DNA from 4 places in the Lysinibacillus sp. NPDC097231 genome. Region 3 is predicted to be linked to each of the others. Evidence: riboswitches for the same ligand, from Rfam matches in the RefSeq annotation. Region 3 holds a riboswitch; each other region holds the start of a gene.

Region 1 (5,468 bases), on a different contig from region 3:
AACTCCCCTTTTTTGTATAAAATTGAATTAAAAAAGGCCACACCTCCCCTAAAGCACGGGTTTTACCGTACGTTAGAAAAAGTGTAGCCAACAGTCAAGCAGGGAAAGTAAAAAAAGGTCATTTTTCTACGACTGCTCGATAGGCACTTAATTTTGGTTAATTTATTATTTACACAAAATTATAAAATTTGCAACTATTTTTTTATAATCTCTCTAAAAAACGTTGAATCACTGGGTTAACATCTTTTCTTTCTTCGAAAACCAATGTGTAATGATTACTGTTAGATGTATACTTCCAGATATTTTTGGCATTTTTTAGTGTTTCAGCATAAGACTCAGCTAAAAATAATGCAGGCATAGCTCCAATTTCACCAGTTGAATGAATTAAAAGGATTGGGCATTCCACATTTTTAAAGATTTTTTCAGGTTTATAGTCATAAAAACTTTGGAAGTCTTGACGTATTTCCTCTTCATTAGATTTATTTTCCCAATGCTCATCTTTTTTCGCAATCTCATAGTTTCCTACATTCGCTAAATGTTCAGTCCACTCGACTCCAAGACGTCCATAAATCCCTTTAATTTCTTGGATGTAAGATTCAGCTGTTTCGTACTGCTTACTAATACGTCCAAGTGAAGGCTCGACGATTTGACGTTGGTGATCTGTACAAGTTGCAGCTCCATCAAGCAATATAACCCCCTTGACATCACTGCGTTTACTAGCAACATTCGCCATAATAAACGCCCCCATTGAATAACCCATTAAAATTGGTTGATTAATATTCAATGTATCAATCAAGGCTAAAATATCCTGAGTATGTAACTCTATTCCAGTATTTTCTGAAGCCGGTCCACTATTGCCACGGCCTTTTAAATCCACTGAGATAAAACGATATTCACCTTTTAATAGCTCCGCATAATAATGCATTTGCAGATGATTCCCAGTCAATCCATGTACCGCTAAAATAGTACCTTTCTCACCTGGGTAATCTGCAAAATGTAATTCACTGCCATTAATATTCATTGTTTGGTACTTCACTGCCATCATCCTCCATGTAAAAGTTAAAGCTAGTTTTACACCCTAAATAAAAAATAGTCAAATTTTTTTCTTTTTTCAGATTCATATAATTTCTATAATTGGTTTTTTTATCTCAAAAATAATTATTTAAATATAATAAAATTAACCCCTCGAATTACCAAAATATAAGATACACTATTTGAAAAGGCGAAGATAAGGTCATAATGAAAAGAAAAATATTTATTTTATTTGAAATGTATCAGTATTTATTAAATCTGCATCGTTAGCTTAAGATTTGTTCCCAATATCTTTGGTAAAAAAGCCTAATCGGTTATTTATGAATATGGCCCTAGTGCTGAAAAAGGCACAATTCATCTTCAAGAATTGCGCCCGATTGTTGTTCATCCTGCCTCAAAAAATTTCTAATTCTTTTTGCAAATCACTTCACTTGCTTATTTTTCACATCCTGCATTCCAACGCATACATTTAGTCATTGACTTTTTCCTTACAAAAGAAAAAACACCCAATGTAAGCGAGCAGACTAGTCCAATTTTGAAATGGATAGTTAGAACACTTACATAGAGTGTTTTAAGTACATCTATATAGATGGTTGAGGTTATGAAAGAAATTTAATGACGTTTTTTATTTGCTATTGAACTGAATTAAATATGATATTCAATCTCGTCAACGAAATCCCATTCATATGGTGTTTCTTGGTAAACATAGTAATTCAACCAGTTTGAGAATAATAAATGTGTGTGGGCACGCCACGTATTCATCGGTTCTATTGTTGGATCATCATTTGGGAAATAATTGACAGGCACTGCGATATCTAATCCTTTCGCAACATCTCGGCTGTATTCATCTGCTAATGTTGTCGCATCATATTCCAGATGGCCTGTAATCATAATGTTCTTATTATCCTTTGATTGCACAATGAAAACACCAGCATCCTCAGAATAAGATAGTAAACGCAAATCTGGATGGTTTCGTACTTCTTCAATAGAAACAGATGTATAACGTGAATGTGGTGCTGTAAATAAATCACTAAATCCACGTACTAAATCTACTGTTAAATCCGTGATGACATGAGAATAAACACCCGAGCATTTAGCAGATAACTCAATTTTTCCAATACCATAATGATGAAATAATGCTGCTTGTGCACCCCAACATATATGAAGGACCGATGTTACGTTTGTCTTGGACCAATCCATAATTTCTGAAATTTCCTGCCAATAGTTCACTTCTTCAAAGGCCATTTTTTCTACTGGTGCACCCGTAATAATCATACCATCATAACGGCGATGACGAATTTGATTGAAGGTCGTGTAAAATAGCTGTAAATGTGATTTACTGACATTTTTTGATTCGTGTGTAGCTGTATTTAGAAATGTAATATTCACTTGTAACGGTGTATTACCTAGTAAACGTAGTAATTGTAGCTCTGTTTTTTCTTTTTCCGGCATTAAATTTAAAATTAATATATTTAACGGACGAATTTGTTGAGTTTTTGCTCTATCCTCTTCCATGACGAAGATTTTTTCCTCACGTAAATGTTCTCCAGCAGGTAAGTTTTTCGGAATATTAATTGGCATTTTGCTTTCCCCTCTCTTTTGGTTCTCTCTTTAAGATCATTTAGTGTCTCAGTGGTAATGCACGTGTCTTCGTGCAAAGTTCAATAAGGCTTTCCTGAATTATCAGTCTCACCATCATAAATAGTAAGTAAATTAAAAAATCCCCCTCATTCCATATGAGATAGAATGAGAAGGATTTTAACCACGTTCACTCTTATCTCTCAAAGGAAAAATCCTTTGCTGGAATTAGCACCTTTCTAACTAATGTTAGAGGTTGCTGAAGCGTCGTAGGGCCAAATCCCTCAGCTTCTCTTGATAAGATTATTTAATTAAAAAGAATTGTAACATGAACAATTAAGAATATCAATAATACATAGAATATTTTGTCATTACCATGCATGGCATTCTGTCATTTGTTCAACACTAATCTATGGAACAAACCTTGTTTACCTCATGAAATCTTATGGTAAACGTGCTGTAATTATGTTAACATATACCTTTAGTAACAGAGAGGAACGTGAATAGTTTGATTAAAATTGAATTTCCCAAACCAGATGTAGTCATTCGCCAACGCGAACAAGATGTAAAACCAGGTGACGTACCAATCACACCGTACTTTGGTTTTATTGATTTCCATAAAATCACACGTGAAAAAGGCGGCATTTTCTTATTCTATAATGAAAAGAACGAACTTTTATTTGTTGGTAAAGCCCGTAAAATTCGTCAACGCATTAAAAAACACTTTGAAGACAATGTGTCACCGATGAAAAATCATCGTGATGAAATTTTCAAAATTGAAGTGTATGAAGTAGAAGATGCAATGGAACGTGAAATTTACGAAACGTATGCGATTAATGTTTTCCGCTCCAAGTACAATGTCGATAAAGTATTTTATTAAGAATACTGTGCCTGTTTCATAATAAATAAGAATCTGCTGGCTATCTGTAAAATAGGTGTTAACCTACTTGTACAGAGCCTTGCAGATTCTTTTTTTGAATACCGTCATTCTAAAAAGAAAGCTTTCCGTTCTTTTGCAATCCAGTCCTCGAGCTCATGATCATCGCGCTTTACTAATCGATTGATCAGGACGTCATGCCAAATATAATCCTCTAATAAATAAATATGGACAGGATCATTGGTGATAAAAGCTATTTCTTGATTAGACGGTGAATGACCATAAATCATTTCTTGACCATCTATCGATAAAATAAACCAATGGGGTGTAGAAGTTTTTCTCGTATAGTGGGTGGCACGGTGTCTGTCTATAGAAGCTAGATGCTCCTCCACATACAATGTAATGCCATGTACCGGAACATGCTTGGCCACCCCTTGGATCTCTTCTCGCAATACATCATACATATCTTCCCACATGGATAGCATGACTTTCTTCTCCGCTTTTTGTAATAATGACTGACAATAATTGACGATCGTCTCTTTCCCTTTAAGCATTAACACTTTATGTTCCGTTTCCTGCTCTTTTGTTTCTAATTTTTCTAAATGATCACTGATTGACGTAAAATTTGATTGCCAACGTTGCTGAATTTGTTGTAAAAACATCGCTACTGGAATGGAAGAATAAGTCGTTTGATCAGCCGCTTCTTCTTTCAGTACTAACCCTTTTTCAACGAGTACATTCAATATGTCATAGATTCTGGCGCGTGGAATACCAGAGTTTTTACTGACTTGATAGGCACTAACATGACTATTTTGAACGAGTGCTGTATAGGCCTTAGCTTCATATTCAGTAAATCCCAGTTCTTTTAATTGGGCGATTAATGTATCCATCCAATCCCTCCATTTCCTTTATTATAGAATAATGTAAAGAAGATAACCAACGAAAAAAGTTAGTCTTTACAGCGCTCCGAATTTTAGTTACTATTTCAGTAGTAACTATCTAAAGAGGTGTAAACATGCTATTTGATTTGGATTTAAATGTAGTAATATTATTAATTTCATTTGGGTTTCTTGCTGCCTTTGTAGACGCAGTTGTTGGAGGGGGTGGCTTAATTGGATTACCTGTTTTGATGTTTGCTGGTTTAAATCCAGCGGCAGCAGTGGCGACTAATAAGCTTGCAGGTACTATGGGCTCTTTAACATCCACCATCTCCTTTTATCGATCTGGCCAGCTAGAAATTCGTTCTGTTCTCAAATACTTTCCACTGGCCTTTGTGGGATCACTTTTTGGGGCTTGGACTGTGCATTTAATCAATCCTGAATTATTAAAACCACTCATGCTCATAATGCTTGCTGCGGTTGCAATCTATACAATCTTTAAAAAAGATTGGGGATCGGTATCTGCTGTCAAAAATTTATCGACTTCCCGTTTAATTTTGTTCATGTTTTTGATATTTAGTATTGGCTTTTATGATGGGTTTCTCGGTCCTGGAACTGGTTCATTTTTAATCTTTAGCTTTTTGTTAGTCGGCTTTGATTTTTTAAAAGCAGCAGGAAATGCCAAATTTTTAAATTTAGCAAGCAATGTTGCAGCTCTTTCGATGTTCGCCTACTTAGGTCACATTCAATATGTCTATGGCTTACTAATGGGGGTAGCTCAAATTGGCGGTGCCCTACTAGGGTCACGTGTGGCGATTAAAAAAGGAAGCGGCTTTGTTAGAGTTTTGTTTATCATCGTTACTATTACGTTGTTAACGAAAAATACGTATGATTACATCGTTCATTAATGAATGGACATTTAAAAACGCCGTAGATTTTTAACTCTACGGCTTGTTAGCTTGTCGACAAACTTTGGCGTCCAATTCCTTTAATTCGGAGAAGCTATCTGTCGCTTCAGTGATTCTATCCGTCGTTTCGGTAGTTCTTTCCGTCACTTTGGATGGTCTTTCCGTCACTTCAAATTCTATCCTTCGCTTCAGAGG
Region 2 (5,468 bases), on a different contig from region 3:
CTTTCCAAGAGTTATCGATCTCATTTATTGACTTAGTGGAGAGGCATATAGCTCACCCAGAGGATCAGTTCAATACAATTCGAGCCATTTCTAAAATTTCAAATTTCGAGCAACAGTTAGTTTTAGAAGCATTTGAAAATACAGTTGAACAGCTCAAGGAAAATATGGAACGAAAAAAAGAAGCGATAGAGAACAAAATCGTAGAGTCTTCAGAAGGTCTTGCCACAATTTCTCAGGAAACGAATAGCTCATTTCATCGCTTAAGTAAGCAATCAGAGGAAATTAAACAATTAGCCAAAAAATCCCTTCAGGTATCGACGGTTGCCGAGAGTCAGGCGTTAGAAGGTCGTGAGCGATTAAAGAGTCAATCACAAAATATGGGTAATATTATTTTGTCGCTTAATGATATAACAGAAAATATGGGACAGTTGAGCGAAATGTCAAAGGAAATGGAATCGATTATGAGTGTTGTCACGAATATTGCCAACCAAACAAACTTGTTAGCGTTAAATGCAGCTATAGAAGCGGCTCGTGCTGGAGAAGCGGGCAAAGGCTTTAGTGTTGTTGCAGATGAAGTTCGTAAATTATCGATTCAAACAAAAGAATCAGTTACCTCTGTAGCGATGTTATTACAAAAAACGAATGAGCGAACAGATAAACTTGCTTGCTCGATTAGTAATATTAAAGAAGAGGTCACATCTGGCGAGGAAAATATGGCGCAGACGGAAGGACAATTTACCAAAATATTAGACTCTATGACAGAAGCTAAAGGTCAAAATGATTGTATGGAAAAAGAAATACTAGCGATAGCAGAAATTCTCAAAGAGTTAGGTCTTGCCTTTGATGAAGTAACAAATTCTGCTGAAAAATTGGCTAATGTTGCACAAAATTTAAATTAAATAACAGTAAAAATTCAAGTCATGCATTAATGGCAGCATCACGCATTCAAGCACAAAAAACACTATATTAACTATTAATATGTGGATAGAATTAGAATAGATGGGTGAGTGTTCGTATTAGTTAACATAAAGCCTCTAAGGGAAATCAAGCATTTTGAAGATGATCGTGTTGCATAATACAATTTGTAGGAAATCACGTAAATACATTAATTGTTGATTTTCTATAATCGAGATCATATTTGGTTATAAAAATGGAGCTATCCAAATTGTTGGATGGCTCCATTTTTGCTAAATTTGTAAAGGGTTTAGCGTAATTTTCAATAAAAAAAGTTTATACTGAAGAAAGAGAAATAAAAAATAGGGGCGGTATAATATGAAAACAGTTGTTGTATTAGGTGGCGGAATTACAGGATTGTGTACAATGCATTATTTACAACGTCAGGTTCGGGAGAAGAAATTAAATGTAAAGCTTGTGCTTATCGAAAAAAATACATACTTAGGTGGCAAGCTACATTCGGCATACGAGCAAGGTTTCGTCCTAGAGACAGGAGCAGATTCTATTGTAGCCCGTCATAAAGGTGTAATGGAGTTAGTTGAGGAACTTAATTTTGAACAAAATCTTGTTTACAACGAAACTGGTATTTCGTATATTTACACAAATAATGAGTTGCATGCTATCCCGTCAGACTCTACGTTCGGTATTCCAATGAGCTTACAATCTCTAGAGCAAAGCACACTTGTTTCACAAGAGGGGAAAAAAGCAGCATTAAAAGATTTAACAATGCCTAATGAAGGCTTTACAAAGGAAAGTTCAATTGGCGAATTTTTAACCTATTATTTAGGTGAGGAGCTTGTTCAAAACCAAATCGCACCAGTACTTGCAGGGGTATATTCGGGGGATTTAAGTCAGCTTTCGATTGCTTCCACTTTACCGTATTTAATCGATTACAAAAATGATTATGGCAGTATTATTAAAGGTTTTGATGCAAACCGTGAGCAATTTGTGAAAGCTGCTAATAAGAAATTTATTTCCTTTAAAAATGGTTTATCGTCGTTAATTGAACGACTTGAAGAAACATTGACGGATGTAGACATTATTAAAGGAGTCGCTACAACGAATGTTAAAAAACAGGACAATCAATACATTGTTACATTAGCAAACGGTATGGTGATTGAGGCAAATCATGTTGTGATGGCACTTCCTAATGAAGCTGTACAAAGCTTATTACAGGATGATTTATTGAGTCGCTATTTTGAACAGTTCAATACAGCATCTGCCATTACGATCTATTTAGGATTTGATGTACCTGATAGTAGATTGCCAGTAGATGGAACTGGCTTTATAGTGTCACATAATTCTGATGTTACGTGTAATGCGGCGACGTGGACAAGCCGCAAGTGGAAGCATACATCTGCAGAAGGAAAATTGCTTGTGCGACTTTTTTATAAGAGCATTAACCCAGCGTACGAAGAATTACGTATGATGACAGATGAAGAGTTAGCAGCAGTTGCCCTTGAAGACGTTAGAAAAAGCTTGGGGATTGAAGAAAAACCAAGTGCTGTCAATGTGACAAAATGGATCGATCAAATGCCTAAATATGACCTGGCTCATCGTGAGGCATTACAAGGTTTATTGCACGAGCTAGAGAAAAACTATCCAAATCTATCAATAGCGGGATGCTCTTATTTTGGAGTAGGCATCGGAGCTTGTATTCAAAATGGTAAAAAAATTGGTGAGGAACTAGCAGAAAAACTATCATAATTGTTTGATCTAAATCAAAATCTGATATTTTTCGTATAAAATATCCTTTGTTAAGTGAAATAGTCTTGACTCAATCGTTCGTAAACGATATGATTCTTTTAATTATTTAAAAAATTCATACTAAATTCTTATCAAGAGAAGCTGAGGGACTGGCCCTGTGAAGCTTCAGCAACCAACTTTTTGTCAGGTGCTAAATCCAGAAGACCATTGTGTCGAAGATGAGAAGGAAAAACAATTACGTAACGTAAAAGCCTTCTTTTTTTGTGAAAGAAGGCTTTTTTATATTTTAGAAATAAGGGAAGAGAGGCTAGTTTTATGGGATTGCTTGAAAAGTTGAAAACGCATGTTCTTACAGCAGATGGTGCAATTGGTACGGTATTATACGGCTACGGCTTGGAGTACTGTCATGAGGAAATGAATGTTCAGAGACCTGAATTAATTGAAAAGATTCATAGAGAATATATTGCTGCTGGTGCCGACATTATTCAAACGAACACTTATGGAGCTAATGCCATAAAATTAGCTCGCTATGGATTGGAATCACGTGTGCAACAATTTAATGAAGCGGCTATGACAATTGCAAAGCGAGCAGCCGCAGATGGCGGACAATTTGTCTTGGGTACTATTGGGGGAATCCGTGGTATTCGAAAGAGTGACGCAACATTAGAAGAAATTTTAGCAGCTGCTGAAGAACAAGCAAGTGTTTTACTTGCAGGGAATCCGGACGGACTTTTACTTGAAACATATTATGATTTTGAAGAGCTGACAGCAACAATATCGATGCTACGCGCTAAAACGACATTACCGATCATTGCTCAAGTTTCTATGCACGAGCCAGGAATTTTGCAAAATGGCATGAGTTTAAATAATGCTTTACATGAACTTGAAGCGCTAGGAGCTGATGTCGTAGGTGTTAATTGTCGTTTAGGTCCACACCATACGATTCAAGCATTTGAAGGTGTAGAGCTTCCTGAAAAGGCATTTATGTCAGCCTATCCGAATGCATCTCTTCTTGATTTGGAAGATGGTCGCGTTGTTTATGAGTCAGAAGCGGATTATTTTGGCCGAGCAGCAATAGCACTTCGTAATCAAGGGGTACGTTTAATTGGTGGTTGCTGTGGTACGACACCAAAGCATATTGCCGCAGTGAAAAAGTACTTAGAGGAGCTATCTCCAGTAGAAGAAAAATATGCGAAGCCAGAAAAGATAGAAGTTGTTCGTGAGGCAGAGCCACCAAATTACGAGCCACTACATGTAAAAGTAAAACGTGAACGCTCAGTTATAGTGGAGCTAGATACACCAAGACATTTAGAAATTGAAGGTTTTATTGAAGGTGCAAAAAAATTATATGAAGCAGGCGCAGATGTAGTCATGATGGCAGATAATTCGCTTGCATCGCCAAGAATCAGTAATGTTGCTATGGGGGCACTATTGAAAGAAACACATGCAGTTCGCCCGTTAACACATATTACATGTCGAGATCGCAATTTAATTGGTCTTCAATCACATTTAATGGGATTAAATGCACTGGGAATTCATGATATTTTAGCTGTTACTGGAGATCCAACGAAGGTAGGAGACTTCCCAGGAGCGACTAGCGTTTATGACGTGTCTTCAATGGAGCTAATCCAATTAATAAAACAGTTAAATGAAGGTGTATCGTTTTCAGGGAAACCACTTCGTAAAAAAGCGAATTTCTCTGTAGCCGCTGCATTTAATCCGAATGTACGTGTATTAGATCGTGCTGTGTCTCGATTAGAAAAGAAAATTGAGCATGGGGCAGACTATTTTATTTCACAGCCTGTCTATACAAAGGAAAAAATCGTGGAGATTTACGAGGCAACTAAGCATTTAGAAGCACCGATTTATATAGGCATTATGCCAGTAACGAGCTATAAAAGCGCGGAATTCTTACATCATGAAGTACCAGGAATTAAACTATCTGATGATGCGTTAGCGCGTATGAGCGCTTGTGGTGATGATAAGGAGCGCGCAACACAAGAAGGAATTGCAATTGCAAAGGAACTAGTAGAGGTAGCAGCGGAATATTTCAATGGTATTTACCTCATTACGCCGTTTTTACGCTATGACATGACACTAGAGTTAATGAAATTTATTGAGCAATTGGATGAACAGAAAAAAGGGGTAAGTATAAATGGCTAAGCATTTGATAGAAGAGCAACTAGAGAAACGAATTTTAATTCTTGATGGCGCAATGGGAACGATGCTACAAAATGAAAATTTATCGCCAGAGGATTTTGGTGGTGATGAATATGATGGCTGTAATGAAAATCTTGTGCTAACTAGACCAGATGTGCTTGAAAAAGTTCATAGAAAATATTTAGAGGCTGGAGCAGATATTATTTGTACAAATACATTTGGGGGTACTCCCCTTGTATTAAATGAATATGATCTAGGTGCAAAGGCAGAGGAGATAAATAAGCGTGCAGTAGAAATTGCACGTAAAGCAGTGAATGAGTTTTCAACATCCGATTGGCCACGTTTTGTAGCAGGCGCAATGGGACCGACTACAAAAACCTTATCGGTGACTGGCGGAATTTCATTTGATGAGTTAGAGGAAAACTTTTATGTTCAGGCAAAGGCCTTAATCGAGGCCGGATCAGATGTTTTGTTGTTAGAAACTAGTCAGGATATGTTGAATGTTAAGGCAGGTACTCTGGGAGTATCTCGTGCCTTTGAGGCAACGGGAAAAGAGCTTCCTGTGATGATATCAGGAACAATTGAACCGATGGGTACTACACTTGCTGGCCAAACAATAGATGCTTTTTACATTTCCATTGAGCATA
Region 3 (5,468 bases):
AACATTCGTTGATGCACACCTGTCACATAATGCAGAATTAGTACGCCAAGGCATTATTGGTCCTATTGATTTTGCTATTATTGAAGCGGCTGCTATTACAGAAGATGGCTTACTAATTCCTACAACTTCAGTTGGTAACTCTCCGATTTTTGTGCAAGAGGCAGACCAAATAATCATTGAGTTGAACGTAGCTCAGCTTGATGCCTTAGAGGGTGTGCATGATATTTTTGTACCAGGACCACAGGGGAAACGCGATCCAATCCCATTACAAAAAGTATCAGACCGACTTGGTACAATTGGTATTCCACTAGATTTAGATAAAGTAAAAGGAATTGTTATTTCCGATATTTTAGATGCGCCATCAACGATCGTTCCTGCGGATGAAGAAACAGATGTTATGGCAAATCATTTATTAAATTTCCTACGTGAAGAAATTAAAGCAGGTCGTTTAACAACAAGCTTAAGACCAATTCAATCAGGTGTAGGCTCTGTAGCAAATGCCGTATTATTAGGTTTTAAAGATTCTGAGTTTGAGAACTTAGAAGTATATTCAGAAGTACTACAAGATGCGGTATTTGAATTAATTGATGCAGGAAAGGTAAACTTCGCATCTGCTACTTCTATTACCCTTTCCGAGGAAGTTGGAAACCAAGTTTATGGTAATTTTGAAAAATACGCGGATAAATTAGTATTACGTCCACAAGAAATTTCTAATCAACCAGAAATTATTCGCCGACTCGGGTTAATTTCTGTGAATACGGCGCTTGAAGTAGATATTTATGGAAATGTGAATTCTACACATGTTTCTGGCACAAAAATGATGAATGGAATCGGCGGTTCTGGAGACTTTGCACGTAATGCACGTTTAGGTATTTTCGTCACAAAATCTTATGCAAAAGGCGGAAATATCTCTAGTATCGTTCCAATGGTATCGCATGTAGACCATACAGAGCATGATGTAGACGTAATCGTAACAGAGCAGGGCGTAGCAGACTTACGTGGACTTGCTCCAAAAGAACGGGTTGCGCTAATTATCGATAACTGTGCACATCCTGAATATCGTGAGCAATTATGGAAGTATTTTAACGAAGCTAATGAAGCAACAGGTGGACACCATACTCCACACGACCTTGAAAAAGCGCTTTCATGGCATGTGAATTACGCAAAAAGTGGTACCATGAAGGACCCTGCATTATCTAAATAAATAAAAGAATTAAAGCCTTGAAGGAGACAGTGTATTGGCCCCTTCAAGGCTTTTAATAGTTAATAACGTAATCCTAAAAGCATTCCGGAGAAATGATCAGGTAAGCCCGGAAAGTGACTAGGTATCCGAGGGAAATGATCCGCTATAGGTAAATCGTCGTTGTTATGTAAAAAAGTAATGACGATTAGTGAAGTGAAGGCTAAGCCAATCCAGAGTGGCTTCAAATTGCGTTTTGGTTTTACTTGTTCAGAAGTAGACATACTTTTCATCTTTTCTACTATAGACATGACTATTATTTTTTAGCATTGGCTAGAAAGTAATATGTCTATTTTTTTGTGAAAAACTAGTATGTGAAATACTCCCTATCTGTAGCGATAATAGGCAGCTTCGAGAAAATATGTGGTCTCATCGAATATTATTCCTTTTTCTTGAAAGCAGAAGTCACTTTAGGCTCCGTTCCTTTGATTAATCGTTTTATATTTTCGATATGCAAAAAGATAGCTATTCCAAAAAGAAGTAGAGCAATAATCGTTGGGCCGATTCCGGGAATCCATAAATATGTTGCTGTACAAAAAACAAGATAATATTCCAGAACACCGACAATTAAATAGTTTGTCGTAAAAGATAAAATGACGAATAAAATGAGTGCAAATAAGCCAATTTTCCAATCAACAGCGAGTAATATGCCTATAATTGAAGCAGTTCCTTTACCGCCATTAAAGTTCATATGAAAAGGGAAATTATGACCTAAAATGACACCAGCAGCTACGATATAGATAAAGAGCCAAATTTGAACTTCTGTTAATTGTATTGCATCTGCTAGATAGAAATGGGAACCGAGAATAGCTGCAACACCTTTACCAATATCGATAAGTGCAACTAATATTCCGTATTTCCATCCGAGGGAAAGTGTTGCGTTGGAGGCGCCTGCATTACCAAAGCCAGTTTTTTTTAAATCTACCCCAGATAAAAACTGAGCTACTTTAGAGCCGTGAATACAGCCAATTAAATAACCAACAAGAAGAAAAATAATAACGGCTTTTATCATAAAATCCTCCTTTCTAAAGTAAAAGAATCATCACCAAAAGTTAGAGATGAAATTTTTAAAATCTATGCAATTTAAGTTGATTGGAGTATAGACTGAACGCTCCAAGGAAAGCACTTAGTAGTAATGGAAATCGACCTACATTTTGGTGAAAACCAATAAATAATATAATAGTCTATGCATTCATATTACGTAAAAAGGCAGACAGAAGTTTCGGAAAAATAAAATTTTAGTGTTGACAGAAAAAAAGTCTATGTTTATACTGTGTAACAACGATGGAAATTGAATCTCATAACTCTTATCAAGAGCGGCGGAGGGATAGGCCCTATGATGCCCGGCAACCAGTAAGTGACGAACTTGCTAAGGTGCTAATTCCTACAGATTCTTACTTGGATCTGGCAGATAAGGGGAGGAAAACTTGCAACCGCAACCCTCTTCTTACTGAAGAGGGTTTTTGTTTTCTACTAAAAAAATCCTCCTCATCTCCGGTACCATCGTAAAAAAACAACCATTTGGAGGTATACAATGACAAATTTTAAACCAGAAACATTACTGTTACATGGTGGCCAAGAGCCAGACCCAGTAACAGGTTCTCGCACAGTACCCGTGTATCGCTCAACGGCTTTCGTATTTAAAGACACAGCTCATGCGCAACGTCTTTTTGCCCTAGAGGAAGCTGGCAATATTTACACACGCATTACAAACCCAACAGTAGATGTTTTTGAAAAACGCGTCGCTTTATTAGAAGGCGGTACAGCAGCAGTAGCACTTTCTTCTGGTGCAGCAGCTATCGCATTTTCAATTTTAAATCTTGCAGGGACAGGGGATGAAATTGTTGCAGCTAGCTCTTTATACGGAGGTACTTATAACTTATTCGCCAACACACTACCAAACTACGGTATTAAAACGATTTTTGTAGATGAAACAAATCCAGAAAATTTCCGATCAGCTATTACTGATAAAACAAAAGCGGTGTTCGCTGAAATTTACGGTAATCCAAGTTTAAAGGTACTAGACATTGAAGCAGTAGCGAATATTGCACATGAAAACGGCTTACCATTAATTATTGATAGCACATTTGCCTCACCGTATGGCTCTACACCAATTGACTTCGGTGCAGATATTGTCGTTCACTCCGCTACAAAATGGATAGGCGGCCATGGTACAACTTTAGGTGGGGTTGTAGTAGACGCAGGAAAGTTTGATTGGACTCGTGGACGTTTCCCAGGCTTTACTGAGCCAGATCCTTCTTATCACGGTTTACGATATGGTATTGACACAGCAGCGGCTGCATTTGCTACAAAACTGCGTGTACAATTACTACGCGACTTTGGACCAACATTAAGTGCTGATGCTGCATTTAATTTATTACAAGGTTTAGAAACGCTTCATTTGCGTATCCCTAAACATAACGAAAATGCTTTAGCGGTAGCTGAATATTTAAGAAACCACCCATCTGTGGAGTATGTAAATTATAATGGCTTAGAAGATTTTGCTACGCATGATTTAGCTAAAAAATATTTAAGAAATGGCTTCGGTTCAGTGCTTACATTTGGCATTAAAGGTGGACGTGAAGCAGGGCGTAAATTAATCGATAGTGTGAAACTATTCTCACACGTAGCCAATGTAGGTGATGCCAAATCATTAATTATTCATCCTGCATCTACTACACATCAGCAACTATCAGCTGAAGAGTTAATCCAAACTGGTGTAACTGAGTCGCTCATTCGCTTATCAATCGGTTTAGAGGCAGTAGAGGATATTATTGCAGATTTAGAACAAGCTATTGAACAAGTTACAGCTTCACAACAAAAAGTAGAAGCTTAAAAACAATTACATGGACAAATGTCGTAGCGTTTACGTATTTTCTCATTCGAAAGGGCCTCATTTGGTAATGCGTAAAACGTTGCTGCATCAACCGCTTATCCCATTTGATAAGTTAGAAGAAGTATTCTATTTATAATACCTAGTAATTTTATAAGTATTATTGACTTATTTAAATCCTTGTTATATACTAGGAAATAAGTTAAATATTCGAAAGGCTACCAACCTAGAAATAGTTAAAAGCAACAATTTCGATTGATTTGACCCTTTAATCAATTACAAACCAATTTGTTTTCATAAGTGCTCCCCCACTTTTGAATATATTAAAAAGAGTAGCTGCAAGCCAGCAGCTACCCTTTTTCAAAAAAGCTGATGATAAAGGAGAGTTTTAAATGGGAAATGTTTATAATGCACAAAATATTGCATCTTATCTTATTTATGAGCTAAATGAAGGTCATGTCTTTGTGAACAACATGTCCATTCAAAACATACTCGCGTCAGTTGAACGTAAATGGCAACAGATCTTTGGGCATTCTGCTTATAAGGAAAAAGTTTATGCCAAAGAGGAAGGCTATACAGTAAAAGAAGTTTTCGAAGCATATGAAGGTTATGGAGCAAGTCATATTCCTCTACCTGCGACAGAGTATTATTTAAAATACGGCACATTCCAATTAGTTGAACGTACGTATGCAATACCAGATTTACAGCTAGAAGAAATAAGGCTTATACAACAGGCTATAACGCAATATTGCTATCAATTGCTAACTAACGCTAGTTAATCGTCCCTCAAATATTTGAGCTCATTCTCTGCTGCTACAGAGAATGAGCTTTTTCATTAATGGGGGAGAAGTAGATTAGCATGCCTTAAAATTTTTAATTACTATGTTTCAAAAGAACAATTTTTATGGATGTTTTAACATACATATATAATAGAAGAAAGACATTCATTTTTTTAGAAAGAATCGTCAATATTTGTTCAAATATTATAGAACAGCTGAAAAGACGTATAATAAAAGGAATGAAACCGATTTCTTCTGCACGTCTAGAGGAAACAAATGTCCGTCCTAGAAAGATTTTTCTTGTGCAATGTATGTATTTGCGTTACAATTTTCTTTAAGTTAAATTTAGAATTATTTGAATTTGTATGTATTGCACAGATCTTTAAACTACGATAGTTATCTTTTTATGGTGAGTGCGAAATGTCATGACTAAATATCTATCTGAATACGAAGTGTTAAAATTGATTTGTGTGGTACAGTCTGCGAACAATTCAAAATCTGTACGGAATTAAGCTTAGGCGGTATTACTTTTAAATGAAACTGCGGAATGTAAGTTGGAGGGAATAACAAGAATGGCAACTATAAAGGCAGCAATTTTAGGATTTGGAACGGTAGG
Region 4 (5,468 bases), on a different contig from region 3:
TTATATTACATCATAGAAAGAAAAGAGGCGATCCTTATGATCTATCCATTTAAAGGTAAAATGCCCAAGATCGATCCATCTGTTTTTATTGCCGATTATGCTACCGTTACTGGTGACGTTACAATAGGTGCTGAAACAACAATCTGGTTTAACACAGTTATTCGGGGCGATGTATCACCAACTATTATCGGCAAACGCGTAAGTATTCAAGACCTTTGTTGTTTACACCAAAGTCCTAAATATCCACTTATTATTGAGGATGAAGTAACAGTTGGTCATCAAGTAACTTTACATAGTTGTACGATTCGTAAAAATGCCTTAATAGGTATGGGCTCGATAGTATTAGACGGAGCAGAGATTGGAGAGGGTGCATTTATTGGAGCTGGTAGTCTCGTGCCTCCAGGCAAAGTCATTCCCCCGAATAGCTTAGCGTTAGGTCGTCCAGCAAAAGTTGTACGTGAATTAAATGCTGAAGATATAGAAGATATGGAACGTATCGTACGTGAATACGCTGAAAAAGGACAATACTATAAATCTCTTCAAACAAAAGATAAATAGCTATTTCAATTAATTGAAGCAAGCCCCATGTCTTCTCAGACATCCGTAAGAACGGACTAACTACAGATTAGGAGCTATTTTTTCGGTAAAAACAGCGAAAGGGGCTATTAGAAACACCCAGCCCCTTTCTGAATTATTTACTTTAATATAATTTAACAGCTACAACAGTATCTTCGCAGCTAATTTATAATCCTGCTTTTTCTCTTAATGCAACAGCTTTGTCTGTTTGTTCCCAAGGTACATTTAAATCGGTACGACCGAAGTGACCATATGCTGCAGTTTGCTTATAAATTGGGCGACGAAGGTCAAGCATTTTAATAATCCCTGCAGGACGTAAATCAAATAGCTCACGCACCCATTCTACAATTTCACTTTCCTTAACTTTTCCTGTACCAAATGTATCAACAGCAATAGATACTGGTTGAGCAACACCAATTGCATAAGCTAATTGTACTTCTACTCGTTCTGCTAAGCCTGCTGCCACAATATTTTTCGCTACATAGCGTGCTGCATACGCCGCTGAACGGTCTACCTTAGTTGCATCCTTCCCAGAGAAAGCACCGCCACCGTGACGTGCATAGCCACCGTATGTATCAACGATGATTTTACGTCCAGTTAGACCAGCATCCCCTTTTGGACCTCCGATTACGAAACGGCCAGTTGGGTTGATGAAATATTTAGTATCAGCATCTAGTAATTCACTTGGAACAACTGGTGCAATAACAAATTCTTTTAAATCTGCTTGAATTTGTTCAAGTGTCGCTTCTTCATCATGCTGTGTTGAAATAACAATCGTATCTACGCGCACAGGTACATTATTTTCATCATATTCAATCGTTACTTGTGTTTTGCCATCTGGACGTAAATATGCAAGTTCACCGGATTTACGTACTTCAGTTAAACGACGAGACAATTTATGCGCTAAACTAATTGGTAATGGCATAAGTTCAGGCGTTTCGTTACATGCATAGCCAAACATTAAGCCCTGGTCCCCTGCGCCAATCGCTTCAATATCAGCGTCTGTCATAGAGCCTTCACGCGCCTCTAAAGCTTGGTCAACACCTTGTGCAATATCAGGCGATTGTTCGCCAATAGCAACAAGTACTGCTAAGTTTTCAGCATCAAAGCCATATTTTCCTCGTGTATAACCGATTTCAGCTACAGTATCACGAACGATACCTTTAATATCTACATAAGTAGAAGTAGTAATTTCTCCTGCTACTAAAACTAAGCCTGTAGTTACTGTTGTTTCACACGCTACACGTGCATTTGGATCTTCTGCTAAAATAGCATCTAAAATTGCATCCGAGATTTGGTCACAAATTTTGTCTGGATGTCCTTCTGTTACACTCTCTGATGTAAAGAGTCGACGGTTTGTCATTTGGTTTTCCTCCTATTACTCTTACAAATAGTATTTGCGAATACGGTACTCATTACCCATGTCTAGTCCGCTCCTAAGGATTGAACTCTCGAGCCGTTGTTGTTGCTGTCGCTACGTTTACACTACGCTTTCGCACAGAAAACACTTGTTGCTGTCGCTACGTTTACACTACGCTTTCGCACAGAAAACACTTGTTGCTGTCGCTACGTTTGCACTACGCTTTCGCACAGAAAACACTTGTTGCTGTCGCTACGTTTGCACTACGCTTTCGCACAGAAAACACTTGTTGCTGTCGTTTCACTTTCGCCAAATGATCAGCTGCTCTTTTAACACGAGATTTTCGAAAGATCCGTCATTATAATAAGGAAAGAACTACATATACTTACCTTTAGATTCGTTTTTAACAATAAAAAAATCCTTTTCTCACGCTTACTTAACATGAGGAAAGGAATAATGACTTCGTAACCTTTCACTCTTATCGTTCAAGGGGGGTTCCCTTGCATCAGGTTGGCACCAACGCATGTCGTGAAATAGTTCATGCAGGTTGCCGGGTTTCACAGGGCCTGACCCTCCACCAGCTCGGGATAAGAGTATCCGTTCAATATCTCATATTACGTAAAAGGTTGAACGTTGTCAAATATTTTATGTTGATTTTGTTGGGAATCAAAGTGTTCGTTGAACATATTGCACTACACTTGGTCTTTTCTGTAAATTGAAGAAAAATAATCCCTACTATATACCTCACATCATGTGTTACCATATGTGTGACCCTATATCTACATCCAGCGAGTGTTTTGTAGCGAAAGAGCAACGTCAGCTACGGAAGACTGCCATCTCTACATGTGGTGGATGAATATGGTTGAAGCCCCTTTCCAGTTGGTGACAAGCTCCAACTAATAACAAAATCCCAGGCTAAAAACTTCACATCCTGTGCGAACCTCATATTGGCCAAAAGCTTCCAAACACAATTCAGCTGTGGCGAAAGTGATTCTGTAATCACTCGATTATAAATAGGGTAAAAATGTCTAAAAACAAATGAATTTACTTTTTGTCGTTTTCTTGAAAAGTCATAAAATCTCAAAAATAATTTCTGAATTAGTATAGATTATTTAAGCAATTGTGTTATACTATTTTTGAAATTAAGAAAATCTCCCTCAAGCTCAAGGGAATACTATAAAAAAGGATGGTATTTAATCGATGAATTCAGTAGAAATTGCAAACGAACTGAAGGAATTATTAAGCGGCGGTAACATTAATGTTCAACTTTCAGTACCACAATTAGCTGAAAAAGCTACATCTCGTGGTGAAGCTATGTTAACAGTAGATGGTGCAGTTCGTGCAGAAACTGGCAAATACACTGGTCGTTCACCTAAAGATAAATATACGGTAGAAGAAGAAGGCTCAAAAGATCAAATTGACTGGGGAAAAGTAAACCAACCAATTTCTTCTGAAGTGTTCGATAACTTATATGTTAAAGTAGTAAAATATTTAAAAGAACGTGACGAGTTATTCGTATTCAAAGGCTTTGCTGGTGCTGACAAAGATTCACAATTAAGCATCCAAGTAATCAATGAATACGCTTGGCACAATCTTTTCGCTCATCAATTATTTATCCGTCCAACTGAAGAAGAGTTAGCTTCTCATGTTGCTGACTTCACAGTTATCTCAGCTCCTAACTTTAAAGCAGACCCTGCTGTTGATGGTACAGCTTCTGAAACATTCATCATTGTATCGCTTGAAAAGAAAATCATCCTAATTGGTGGTACTGAATATGCTGGTGAAATAAAAAAATCTATTTTCGGTATTATGAACTACTTATTACCACAACAAGGTATTCTTTCAATGCACTGCTCAGCAAACGTTGGTGAAGCTGGTGATGTTGCATTATTCTTCGGCTTATCTGGTACTGGTAAAACTACTTTATCAGCTGACCCTGACCGTAAGCTTATCGGTGACGATGAACACGGTTGGTCTGATAATGGTGTATTCAACATCGAGGGTGGATGCTATGCAAAAACAATTAACCTTTCTGCTGAAAAAGAACCAGAAATCTATAACGCAATCCGCTTCGGTTCTGTTTTAGAAAACGTTGCTGTTGATCCAGAAACTCGTGTTTGTGACTATGACGATGGTTCATTAACAGAAAATACACGTGTAGCTTATCCAATCCAATACATCGAAAATATTGTTGATCCATCTGTTGCAGGTCACCCAAAAACAATCATCTTCTTAACAGCTGATGCATTTGGCGTATTACCTCCAATCAGTAAATTAACAAAAGAGCAAGCGATGTACCACTTCCTAAGCGGGTTCACATCTAAACTTGCTGGTACAGAACGTGGTGTAACAGAGCCAGAACCAGTATTCTCTACTTGCTTTGGTTCTCCATTCCTTCCACTGCCAGCAACTGTATATGCTGAAATGCTAGGTCAAAAAATTGACGAGCACGGTGCACAAGTATACCTAGTGAACACTGGTTGGACTGGCGGCGAATATGGTACTGGTAGCCGTATGAAGCTTTCTTACACTCGTACAATGGTACGTGCTGCAATTGATGGTAAATTAAAGGATGCTGAAACAATTCAAGATTCAGTATTTGGTTTACACATTCCAACAACTGTTGAAGGTGTACCATCAGAAGTACTTAACCCTCGCGATGCATGGGCAGACAAAGCTGCTTATGATGCAAAAGCTGCTGAACTTGCTGGTCTATTCAACGAGAACTTCAAGAAATTCTCAAACGTTTCTGAAGCAATCACTAAACTTGGTGGTCCATTAAAATAATTTACTAAGCAAAGGGAACGATTTCAGTCGTTCCCTTTTTTATTTCCCCTATTTTAGAAAAGCATACTTTTCATATTATTAACTTTGTGTATAATTCATAATAGTAGTTTAGGGGGTACATATGAAAAGAAAGTATAAAGTGATCATAACCATTGTTAGTCTTCTATTAATATTGTTTGTTGGAGCTGGATTTTTTGCAGGAAATTATTTTTATAATCTCGCCTTAGATCCAAATACAGATAAATCAGCTGTGCTTAATGCTCCACACAATTCTATTGCTATTAGCCCCAAAGAGACTAAAGAAAAAGAAGAGCGTGAAAAGTGGTTTAAAGAGAATTATGAAGACTCTTTTATTCAGTCTTTCGATGATTTGAACTTGCATTCTTATACGCTAAAAAATACGAAAGAAACAAATAAATGGGCAATTGTTTTCCATGGATATTCATCTGATGGCACACAAATGACAAAGTACGCTAAGCATTTTTATGATAAAGGCTTCAATGTTCTCATACCAGATGCAAGAGCTCACGGAAAAAGTGAGGGTGACTATATTGGTATGGGCTGGCATGATCGATTTGATGTAGTCTCTTGGATTAATAATGTTATCGATTCTGATAAAAACGCTGAAATTGTTTTGTATGGCATTTCCATGGGAGGGGCTACTGTGATGATGGCCTCGGGAGAGAACCTACCTGACAATGTTAAGGCTATTATAGAGGATTGTGGTTATTCTTCAGTTTGGGAT

Evidence for each region. A riboswitch is a leader RNA that binds a small molecule or an ion and turns the genes downstream of it on or off. The one in region 3 is predicted to bind S-adenosylmethionine.
Region 1: linked by a shared signal. The riboswitch ahead of metA (homoserine O-acetyltransferase MetA) and the one ahead of ACIQXF_RS22265 (O-acetylhomoserine aminocarboxypropyltransferase/cysteine synthase family protein) in region 3 are both predicted to bind S-adenosylmethionine.
Region 2: linked by a shared signal. The riboswitch ahead of ACIQXF_RS12900 (bifunctional homocysteine S-methyltransferase/methylenetetrahydrofolate reductase) and the one ahead of ACIQXF_RS22265 (O-acetylhomoserine aminocarboxypropyltransferase/cysteine synthase family protein) in region 3 are both predicted to bind S-adenosylmethionine.
Region 4: linked by a shared signal. The riboswitch ahead of metK (methionine adenosyltransferase) and the one ahead of ACIQXF_RS22265 (O-acetylhomoserine aminocarboxypropyltransferase/cysteine synthase family protein) in region 3 are both predicted to bind S-adenosylmethionine.

What each region holds. Positions count from the first base shown of each region.
Region 1 is NZ_JBIWDH010000028.1:16,419-21,886, forward strand. It holds gene ACIQXF_RS16125 (alpha/beta fold hydrolase) at 203-1,042, opposite strand; gene metA (homoserine O-acetyltransferase MetA) at 1,678-2,613, opposite strand; SAM riboswitch class I at 2,804-2,914, opposite strand; gene ACIQXF_RS16135 (nucleotide excision repair endonuclease) at 3,119-3,490, shown strand; gene ACIQXF_RS16140 (TrmB family transcriptional regulator) at 3,595-4,377, opposite strand; gene ACIQXF_RS16145 (sulfite exporter TauE/SafE family protein) at 4,503-5,273, shown strand; gene ACIQXF_RS16150 (hypothetical protein) at 5,310-5,441, opposite strand.
Region 2 is NZ_JBIWDH010000019.1:45,347-50,814, forward strand. It holds gene ACIQXF_RS12890 (protoglobin domain-containing protein) at 1-899, shown strand, start outside; gene hemG (protoporphyrinogen oxidase) at 1,273-2,661, shown strand; SAM riboswitch class I at 2,787-2,886, shown strand; gene ACIQXF_RS12900 (bifunctional homocysteine S-methyltransferase/methylenetetrahydrofolate reductase) at 2,977-4,824, shown strand; gene metH (methionine synthase) at 4,817-5,468, shown strand, end outside.
Region 3 is NZ_JBIWDH010000058.1:1,660-7,127, forward strand. It holds gene scpC (succinyl-CoA:acetate CoA-transferase ScpC) at 1-1,204, shown strand, start outside; gene ACIQXF_RS22255 (hypothetical protein) at 1,264-1,464, opposite strand; gene ACIQXF_RS22260 (glycerol-3-phosphate acyltransferase) at 1,620-2,252, opposite strand; SAM riboswitch class I at 2,545-2,658, shown strand; gene ACIQXF_RS22265 (O-acetylhomoserine aminocarboxypropyltransferase/cysteine synthase family protein) at 2,775-4,076, shown strand; gene ACIQXF_RS22270 (hypothetical protein) at 4,466-4,852, shown strand; gene ACIQXF_RS22275 (homoserine dehydrogenase) at 5,425-5,468, shown strand, end outside.
Region 4 is NZ_JBIWDH010000003.1:170,638-176,105, forward strand. It holds gene ACIQXF_RS04070 (gamma carbonic anhydrase) at 37-558, shown strand; gene metK (methionine adenosyltransferase) at 743-1,939, opposite strand; SAM riboswitch class I at 2,412-2,530, opposite strand; gene pckA (phosphoenolpyruvate carboxykinase (ATP)) at 3,137-4,723, shown strand; gene ACIQXF_RS04085 (alpha/beta hydrolase) at 4,845-5,468, shown strand, end outside.